Regions from separate parts of the Shewanella sp. N2AIL genome, predicted to be linked through region 2. Evidence: predicted binding sites of a transcription regulator. Region 2 holds the regulator's gene; each other region holds the start of a gene.
What was found. Region 2 encodes NrdR, which represses ribonucleotide reductase genes. Its sites were predicted from a motif close to AAACACNANATNTNGTGTTT; they were not measured.

Region 1 (3,285 bases), on a different contig from region 2:
TCGGCGAGCGGTGCTAAGGATTGATTTACTAAAGTAAAGTTCTCTGCCGTAGGCATGCCTTCAGGGCGACTGGCTAAATGGATTTCACGGGTTTCGGTAATAGTGCTATTCATAAAAAATTAACCTTTTGTTTGTGCGCAAACTAACTGCGTCAACTGTACGTGGCTTCATGACACAATGCAAATACTTTGCGCGCAAACTAGATGCGATGGGGCGGATCGGATAAGATAGCGCTATGTTTGAATGACAGGCGCTTAAACGTGCAAAATTGTTTATCTCACCCAGAGCTCGGATCTACAGAGCAGAGTCAAAACCCAGAGCTACAAAACCCAGAGTCACAAAGCCTAGCGCCAAGTGATGCACTGTGTTTATCTGATAATGTGTGCTTCGCGTTATATTCTGCGAGCAATGCCTTAGTGCGCGCTTATCGGCCTTTACTCGAGGCATACGAGTTAACTTTTCCTCAATATCTGGTGATGCAAACCCTTTGGCGTCAAAATGGCTGTAGTCAAACCCAGCTATCGGCGGCGACTAAGCTCGATATGGGGACGCTAACGCCTATTGTTAAGCGGTTAGAGGTAAAAGGCTTGATCACGCGTTTGGCCTGCGTTGAAGATGAGCGGAAAAAATTGATCACTCTGACTGCTCAGGGAGAGGCGATTAAGCATGAAGCCCTAGCCTTAAAGCAAACCTTGCTAAATAAAGTGCAGATGGATGCCGAGGCACTCGATTTACTGAGGCGGCAATGTCTTGCCCTTATTGAAGATTTACAGTCCTAGAGATAAACCTACGGGTGCTGTTCGCTACCCGAGAATTCAGGCTCTGCATAGATTAATACTTGATTGGCTTAGTTTTTGCTTTAAAACCGTCATTGAGTCTTAGACGCCGAATTTTTGACGATGAATTCTATTTTAAATGCCTTCAATCTTAATCGCAGCAGTACCAGTATCGCCGATGCCTATGGTGCCAATAGCCAAAAGACGAGTACGGCTAAAACCGATGCGACCACTGAGACCAAGAAAACTCAGACGGATGCCGCTAAACCCGACGCGGGTAAAGCCGATGAGATAGCGCTGTCGCCACGGGCGCAACGTGCACAGAAAATTCAGTCGATGGCAAAGGATTTTTTTGCTGATGGCAAATTTGGTGTCGCCGATATTCCCGCATTAGTGTCACGTTTACAAAGAGACGGCATTTTATCGGACGTGCAACTCGACCGTTTATCAAAAAACGGTATTACAGTTCCGAGCACAACCACGCCGAGTAAGCAGTCGCTGCAAGATTTCTTAGATGATGAGCTCAAATCATTAGCCAAAAAATCACCGAATAACCCCCTGATTAATACTTTGGTCGATGCGAAAAACGTTTTGACCAATATGGATGATGCTCAGTCGCCAGTGCTCGCCCAAAAAGCCACCAAAGTCCTTGGCCAATTAACGGATTATTTAAATTCTGAGCCACCGCTAACGGATGCCCAAAAACAGCAATGGCAGGGGCTTAAATCTATGATGCAACTCGCTTCGTCTATGGGCTCGCATCAGTCGGCATCAGGCCAACTCAGTAGTTATCTTGCACTCGCGAAGCGTTAATCTTGAGTTATGGAGCCTGATCATCACGGATTTCAGGCATCAACTAGCTGGGTTTAATCAGCAGGTCAAGGCGCAATTTTCAGATAATTGGGCCTAGCTGCAGTTCTGGTTTGTTCTTTTATTTCATCCTAAAAACTATGATCTGGATCATGGACGCCTCACCGTCGTTGTAGCCTAATGCTCTACATATTGTGTTTTATGCTTTTAAAATCACTAGATGTAGTGTTAATTTTTAGGCGAGATGGAGAGGAACTGAACAATGCCAGTCGTAATTAAGCGTGATGGTTGCCGCACACCTTTTGATGAAACAAGGATACGGGATGCAGTGAATGCCGCTGCAAACTCAGTTGGAATAGAGGATGGCGACTATGCAGCGACAGTGGCAGCGTGTATCAGTCAAAGCGTCGCGACCTTAACCGAAGTCGATATCCATCATCTGCAGGATGCGGTTGAGAATTTACTGATGGAAGGGCCGTATAAGTCCTTGGCGCGGGTTTATATCGAATACCGTCACGACCGAGATGTGTGCCGTGAAGCGACCAGTAAACTAAACCTCGAAATCCGTGGTTTAGTCGAGCAAAGCAATGCGGCTTTACTCAATGAAAATGCCAATAAAGATTCGAAAGTTATCCCAACTCAGCGGGATTTGCTCGCAGGCATAGTCGCTAAACATTATGCCAAGAGTCATATCTTGCCAAAGGATGTGGTTGCTGCCCATGAAGCGGGGGAGATCCACTACCACGACTTAGATTACTCGCCATTTTTCCCGATGTTTAACTGCATGCTGATTGATTTGGCCGGCATGTTGACCCATGGCTTTAAAATGGGCAATGCTGAAATCGAAACTCCTAAGTCTATCTCAACGGCGACAGCCGTCACCGCACAGATCATTGCCCAAGTGGCGAGCCATATTTATGGCGGCACGACCATCAATCGCATCGACGAAGTGTTGGCGCCATTTGTCGCTAAGAGCTACGACAAGCACTACCAAATCGCCCTGAATTGGCAGATCACCGACGCCAAAGCCTTTGCCACGGCGCAAACTGAAAAAGAATGTCACGATGCATTTCAGTCTTTGGAATATGAGGTTAATACCTTGCATACCGCCAATGGCCAAACACCGTTCGTTACCTTTGGCTTTGGTTTAGGCACATCATGGGAATCCCGCTTAATTCAGCAATCTATGCTGAAAGTACGGATGGCGGGATTAGGTAAAAATCGCAAGACGGCAGTTTTCCCTAAGTTAGTGTTTGCGATTCGCGATGGCATTAATCACAAGACTGGCGATTGCAATTACGATGTCAAACAGATGGCACTCAAATGCGCAACTATGCGCATGTATCCCGACATTCTCAATTACGAGCAAGTCGAGAAAGTCACAGGTTCATTTAAAACTCCAATGGGTTGCCGCAGCTTTTTAGGCACCTACGAGGAAAATGGCGAGCTCGTGCATGAAGGGCGCAATAATCTCGGAGTAGTGAGCTTAAACTTGCCGCGGATTGCCTTGGAAGCGAAGGGCGATGAAGCTGAATTTTATCGTATTTTAGATGACAGATTAGTCTTAGCTCGTAAAGCGCTGGATACTCGTATCGAGCGACTCAATGGCGTCAAAGCCCGCGTGGCACCAATCCTGTATATGGAAGGGGCCTGTGGCGTGCGCTTGCGCGCCGATGATGATGTTTCTCAAATCTTTAAA
Region 2 (3,285 bases):
ACAACCTCATTCAGGTTCACAGGCAAACAGCGCTGTTTACATGGCATTGTTAAAACCTGGCGATACCGTACTGGGCATGAACTTAGCCCACGGTGGTCACTTGACCCACGGTTCACCCGTTAACTTCTCTGGCAAACTGTACAATATCATTCCTTACGGTATCGACGAGTCAGGTAAAATTGACTACGACGAAATGGAACGTCTGGCCGTAGAACATAAGCCTAAGATGATGATCGGCGGTTTCTCTGCCTATTCAGGTATCGTTGACTGGGCAAAAATGCGTGAAATTGCTGACAAAATAGGTGCTTACCTATTTGTCGATATGGCGCACGTTGCCGGTCTTATTGCTGCTGGCGTTTATCCAAACCCAGTTCCACACGCGCACGTTGTGACGTCAACGACCCACAAAACTTTAGCCGGTCCTCGTGGTGGCGTGATCCTGTCTGCTGCTGACGATGAAGACTTGTACAAGAAGTTGAATTCAGCGGTATTCCCTGGCGGTCAAGGCGGCCCATTAATGCACGTTATCGCCGGTAAAGCGGTTGCGTTCAAAGAAGCCCTAGAGCCAGAATTTAAAGTGTACCAACAGCAAGTGGTTAACAACGCTAAAGCTATGGTTGAAGTGTTCCTTGAGCGCGGTTACAAAATCGTCTCTGGCGGAACCAGCAACCACTTAATGTTAGTTGACCTGATTGGTCGTGACTTAACGGGTAAAGAAGCCGATGCCGCCTTAGGTAGCGCTAACATTACCGTGAACAAAAACTCAGTACCAAACGATCCACGTTCACCTTTTGTGACCTCAGGTGTGCGTATCGGTACGCCAGCCATTACGCGCCGCGGCTTTAAAGAAGCGGAATCGAAAGAGCTGACTGGCTGGATTTGTGACATCCTTGATGATGCAAGCAATCCTGCTGTGATTGAGCGTGTGAAGGGCCAAGTATTGGCACTATGTGCACGTTTCCCTGTTTACGGCTAATTTGCTGACGCATCTACGCTAAGTAGATGACAGGCTGAGAGTGATCGCTTGCTGACTAGGTACTTGCATCAGTTACTTACATCAGGTACTTAACATCAGGTAGTTAACCTCAGCCCATAAATAGGATAAAATCCCATGGCCGCATCAAGCGGCCATTTTTATTGGTAAAATCTTAGGCTTAAATCCATTGCGTTTGGCTGAGATTTAACAGGTAAAGCCATTAACGCTTTACTCGCATTCACTGGCAGGAGGCTCAATGCATTGTCCATTTTGCAGCGCGACAGATACTAAAGTCATCGATTCTCGATTAGTGGCGGAAGGCCATCAAGTGCGCCGTCGCCGAGAATGCACCGAATGCCATGAAAGATTTACCACCTTCGAAGGCGCCGAGTTAGTCATGCCTAGGGTGATTAAGCGCGATGGTTCACGCCAACCCTTCGATGAAGAAAAACTCCAAGGTGGCATGTTGCGCGCCGTTGAAAAACGCCCCGTGTCTATGGATGAAATCGAGCAAGCGCTTAGCAAAATCAAATCGACCCTGCGCGCCACTGGCGAGCGGGAAGTGCTCTCAGAAATGGTCGGTAACTTGATGATGGAGCAATTGATGAGTCTCGATAAAGTCGCCTACATACGTTTTGCTTCTGTGTACCGCGCCTTTGAAGATGTGTCTGAATTTGGTGAAGCCATCGCTAAACTGCAAAAGTAGTTATTCGATTTTTGTGGCCTGTCGTTCAGTCTTCTGGTTGCGCTAGCTTTAAAAGAGGCTTTTGATTAATAGCTTCTGCAAGACAGGTTTTAAACACAGATTTACAAGACTGGTGAAAGCCGAAACCTTTAACAACAGGGTTGAACATGAGCTTGAACATAAGTTGGTCCGTACTCGATACCCAAATGATGAGCCGCGCGATTCAATTGGCGCGTAAAGGCTTTTACACCACGAGGCCCAATCCCAGTGTGGGCTGCGTTATCGTTAAAGATAATCAGATTGTCGGCGAAGGATATCATCAAAAAGCGGGTGAGCCCCACGCCGAAGTGCATGCGCTACGCATGGCTGGCGAACACGCCCGTGGCGCAACGGCCTATGTCACCCTAGAGCCCTGCAGCCATTATGGCCGCACGCCGCCCTGCGCCTTGGCACTGATCAATATTGGCGTTAAGCGTGTGGTGGTGGCGGTGGAAGATCCTAATCCGCAAGTGGGTGGTCGCGGTATTCAAATGCTGCGCGACGCAGGCATTGAAGTGGATGTGGGATTACATCGCGATGAAGCCTATGCCTTGAATTTAGGCTTTATGAAGCGCATGGAATCGGGTTTACCCAGAGTTACAGTCAAATTGGCTGCGAGTCTCGACGGTAAAACCGCGCTGTCTAACGGTGTGTCTAAATGGATTACCGGGCCTGAATCTCGCCGCGACGTGCAGCGCTTACGCTTACGTTCCTGCGCTTTGGTCACTGGGATTGAAACCATACTGGCTGACGATCCCTCACTCAATGTGCGATATCAAGAACTTGGCGGCATAAAAGACAGCGTAACCGAGGCGCAATTACTGCAGCCATTAAGAGTGATACTCGACAGTCGCGCCCGTTTGCCGTTATCGGCTGCCTGTTTGGCTATCGTATCGCCGATAATCTTGGTCTCGACCGTGGCTTATCCCGCAGAGTTTCAAGCACAATTGCCCTCCCATGTGAGTTGCCTCGTGTTACCTGCTATTGCAGGTCGCGTATCCTTACCTGAACTATTAAGCTATTTAGGCCAAAGTTGTAATCACGTGCTGGTGGAAGCGGGTGCAACCTTAGCGGGCGCTTTTTTAGCGCAGGGGCTGGCCGATGAATTAGTGCTGTACCAAGCGATGAAAATCCTCGGTGGGCAAGGGCGTAATCTATTGCAGCTACCCGATTATCAAACCATGGCGCAAATTCCTGCATTAATGTTGGTCGATGAGCGCAAATTAGGGCCAGATACCCGTTTAATCTTGAGCGTTATGCTTGATACTTCTTTAATTAATTAAGTGAGTTAACCATGTTTACTGGGATTATTGAAGCCGTTGGCACCCTGCGCAAACTGGAGCGTAAAGGCGATGATATTCGTCTTACCGTGGCGAGCGGCAAACTGGATTTAAACGATGTGCGTTTAGGCGACAGTATTGCCACCAACGGTGTGTGCTTAACGGTTGTGCAGCAATTAGCCGACGGTTATGTGGCTGATGTCTCTGCCGAAACCGTTAGTCTCACCGGCTTTGCTCACTACAAAGTGGGCACTAAGGTGAATCTTGAAAAAGCCGTCACCCCAACGACACGCTTAGGCGGGCAC
Region 3 (3,285 bases), on a different contig from region 2:
GCTGACGGGCATTTTTAAATACACGCCTAAAGTTGATGTCAATTACATGATAGCGACGCGTAAGGTTGATTAATATGAGTCTGGCACAGATCCAAGGCGTACTGTTCGATCTCGACGGCACCTTAGCCGATACCGCGCCGGATCTGGTGCAAGCCCTCAATTTAAGTCTTCAGGACGTCGGCATCGCCGCGCAGCCGTTAGCGGCCATGCGCTACGCCGCATCCCACGGCAGTTTTGCCTTAGTCGATGCGGCGATACCCAATGCGGCGGATGATCTTCGTACTCAAGTTCAACAAGGGCTGCTCGCCCACTATCAGCGCATTAATGGCGATCACTGTGCGCTATTCACGGGCATTGCAGCATTACTCGACTGGCTCGAATTAACTCACCTGCCGTTTGGGGTGATCACCAACAAGCCAGCCCGCTTTACCCGTCCCTTATTGCGAAAACTGAATTTACACTTACGTATGCCCGTTATCATTAGTGGCGATTCGACCAAACACCCAAAACCCCACACAGCACCTATGTTGTTAGGGGCTCAGCAACTGAACTGCGCTCCAGAGCACATTTTGTATCTTGGGGATGCCGAGCGGGATTTGTTAGCAGCTAAGGCGGCGGGCATGTTAGGCGGCGTTGCCCTATGGGGTTATCTGGGTGTCAACGACAAGCCATCGCAGTGGCCAGCTCACGCACACTTTGTCAGCCCAACTGAGTTACATCAGGCATTAGTCGAAGCATTTGCCTAGAAAAACTCGCCAATAAAACGGCTAAAAAACTTCACAATGACACTCAAAGATAAACCTTTTGCTAAAGCCACTATGCAGATGCACATAAGTGTGTTTGCCTAATTTTTACCTGCGAATAAAATCAGGCGGCGAAAGGTCGGCGGATAAAAGATCGGCACTTGTGCGCGATCGCGATCTAAAGAAAAGATCGCCTAAAAATCCCCCATGAGTGCGACACACTAACCTGAAATTGAGCTTCAAGGTTAGTCGTTACTAACGCGAAAGCTTATCCTCAACTTATCCACAAGATGTCCCCTGAATTCAGACTTGCAAATAGGGGCAAACCTCACTATCTTGTATCCCAGATAATTTAAAACACCATATCTTGTGTATAGGTAGCAATCAGACACACTAAAAGCTCGCCGCTTAATTGACTCGTTTTCAACCAGTCAGCAGTATTTAAGGGACGGTTATTGATTGTTTTACAAGGATACGTACGGTGAACTTGCTCACCTAAATAGATATAAGAACCAAGGCCTATCTCCAAATGAATAGCACTATGACAGTCACAAAACGCTGTGGCGATCGTGAGAATATCGATCTCGAAAAAATACACCGCGTAATTACTTGGGCAGCCAAGGGATTAAAAAACGTTTCTGTTTCTGAAGTTGAACTTCGCTCGCACCTACAGTTTTTCGATGGCATCCCAACCGAAGCCATCCATGAAACCATTATCAAAGCGGCGGCGGATTTAATTTCTCCAGAATCACCGGACTATCAGTTCCTCGCCGCCCGTTTAGCGGTGTTTCATTTGCGTAAGAAGGCCTTCGGTCAATTCGAGCCGCCAGCACTGTATACTCACGTGACTAAGTTAGTTGAGCTTGGCAAGTATGACATGCACATTCTGCAGGATTACAGCCGCGAAGAACTCGACGTGATGGATACCTATATCGACCATTGGCGCGATATGGACTTCTCTTACGCAGCGGTAAAGCAGCTTGAAGGCAAATATTTAGTTCAAAACCGTGTGACACACGAAATCTACGAGAGCGCGCAGTTCCTCTACATTTTGGTCGCGGCATGTTTGTTTGCCCGTTATCCAAAAGAGACGCGCCTGAAATACGTTAAAGATTTCTATGACGCGGTATCAACTTTTAAACTGTCGCTGCCAACGCCAATTATGGCCGGTGTGCGCACCCCAACGCGTCAGTTTAGCTCTTGCGTACTGATCGAATGTGGTGACAGCTTAGATTCCATCAACGCGACCGCTTCGTCTATCGTGAAATACGTCAGCCAACGTGCGGGTATCGGTATTAACGCCGGTCGTATTCGCGCCTTAGGTAGCCCAATCCGTGGTGGTGAAGCCTTCCACACAGGTTGTTTACCTTTCTATAAGTATTTCCAAACCGCAGTGAAGTCGTGTTCTCAAGGCGGCGTGCGTGGCGGTGCTGCGACCCTGTTCTACCCTATTTGGCACTTAGAAGTCGAATCTCTGCTGGTATTGAAAAATAACCGCGGCGTCGAAGACAACCGTATCCGTCATTTAGACTACGGTGTGCAGCTGAACAAAGTCATGTATCAACGTCTGATCAAAGGCGAAAACATCAGCCTGTTTAGCCCATCTGACGTACCTGGCTTATATGATGCTTTCTTTGAAGATCAAAACGAATTCGAACGTTTATATGTGCAATATGAGCAAGACAGCAGCATTCGTAAGAAAACCATAAAGGCAGTTGAGCTGTTTTCACTGATGATGCAAGAACGCGCTTCAACCGGCCGTATCTACATTCAGAACGTGGATCACTGCAACACCCATAGCCCGTTCGATTCTAAAGTCGCGCCGATCAGACAATCTAACCTGTGTCTTGAAATCGCCCTGCCGACAAAACCATTGAACAACATCGATGATCCTAATGGTGAAATCGCGCTTTGTACGCTGTCAGCACTCAACTTAGGTTCAATCAAAGAATTATCTGATATTGAGCCATTAGCCGACCTCGCGGTACGCGCACTGGATAATCTGCTGGATTATCAAGATTATCCTATCAAGGCAGCACAACTTGCCTCGATGAATCGCCGTACCTTAGGTATAGGCGTAATTAACTTCGCTAACTACTTAGCGAAAAATGGCATGAAGTATTCCGATGGCAGCGCGAACGATCTGACCCACAGAACCTTTGAAGCCATTCAGTTTTATTTACTGAAAGCCTCGATGAACTTAGCCAAAGAGCAAGGTGCGTGTCCGTTATTCCACGAGACCACGTATGCTCAAGGTATTTTGCCAATCGATACTTATAAACGTGACCTAGATAAAATTTGTGCCGAACCATTGCACTTAGACTGGGAATCACTGCGTAGCGATATCAAGCAATATGGCCTGCGTAACTCGACGCTGTCGGCATTAATGCCATCAGAAACCTCGTCGCAAATCTCCAATGCGACCAATGGTATCGAGCCACCACGTGGTCTTATCAGCGTGAAATCGAGCAAAGACGGTCAGCTAAAACAAGTTGTACCAGATTTCGATACGCTGAAAGATAGCTATGAATTGCTATGGAAA

Region 1: nrdD (anaerobic ribonucleoside-triphosphate reductase) is a predicted target of NrdR. The motif match lies at 1,798-1,817, and genes of this name have one in related genera.
Region 3: nrdA (class 1a ribonucleoside-diphosphate reductase subunit alpha) is a predicted target of NrdR. The motif match lies at 1,099-1,118, and genes of this name have one in related genera.

The regions. Positions count from the first base shown of each region.
Region 1 covers NZ_JALBYT010000014.1:33,241-36,525, reverse strand. The annotation lists gene MO387_RS10245 (NADP-dependent oxidoreductase) at 1-113, opposite strand, end outside; gene MO387_RS10240 (MarR family transcriptional regulator) at 261-779, shown strand; gene MO387_RS10235 (hypothetical protein) at 900-1,589, shown strand; gene nrdD (anaerobic ribonucleoside-triphosphate reductase) at 1,849-3,285, shown strand, end outside.
Region 2 covers NZ_JALBYT010000002.1:169,140-172,424, forward strand. The annotation lists gene glyA (serine hydroxymethyltransferase) at 1-976, shown strand, start outside; gene nrdR (transcriptional regulator NrdR) at 1,233-1,682, shown strand; gene ribD (bifunctional diaminohydroxyphosphoribosylaminopyrimidine deaminase/5-amino-6-(5-phosphoribosylamino)uracil reductase RibD) at 1,829-2,983, shown strand; gene MO387_RS02455 (riboflavin synthase) at 2,995-3,285, shown strand, end outside.
Region 3 covers NZ_JALBYT010000018.1:65,245-68,529, reverse strand. The annotation lists gene ubiG (bifunctional 2-polyprenyl-6-hydroxyphenol methylase/3-demethylubiquinol 3-O-methyltransferase UbiG) at 1-73, shown strand, start outside; gene MO387_RS12180 (HAD-IA family hydrolase) at 75-746, shown strand; gene nrdA (class 1a ribonucleoside-diphosphate reductase subunit alpha) at 1,273-3,285, shown strand, end outside.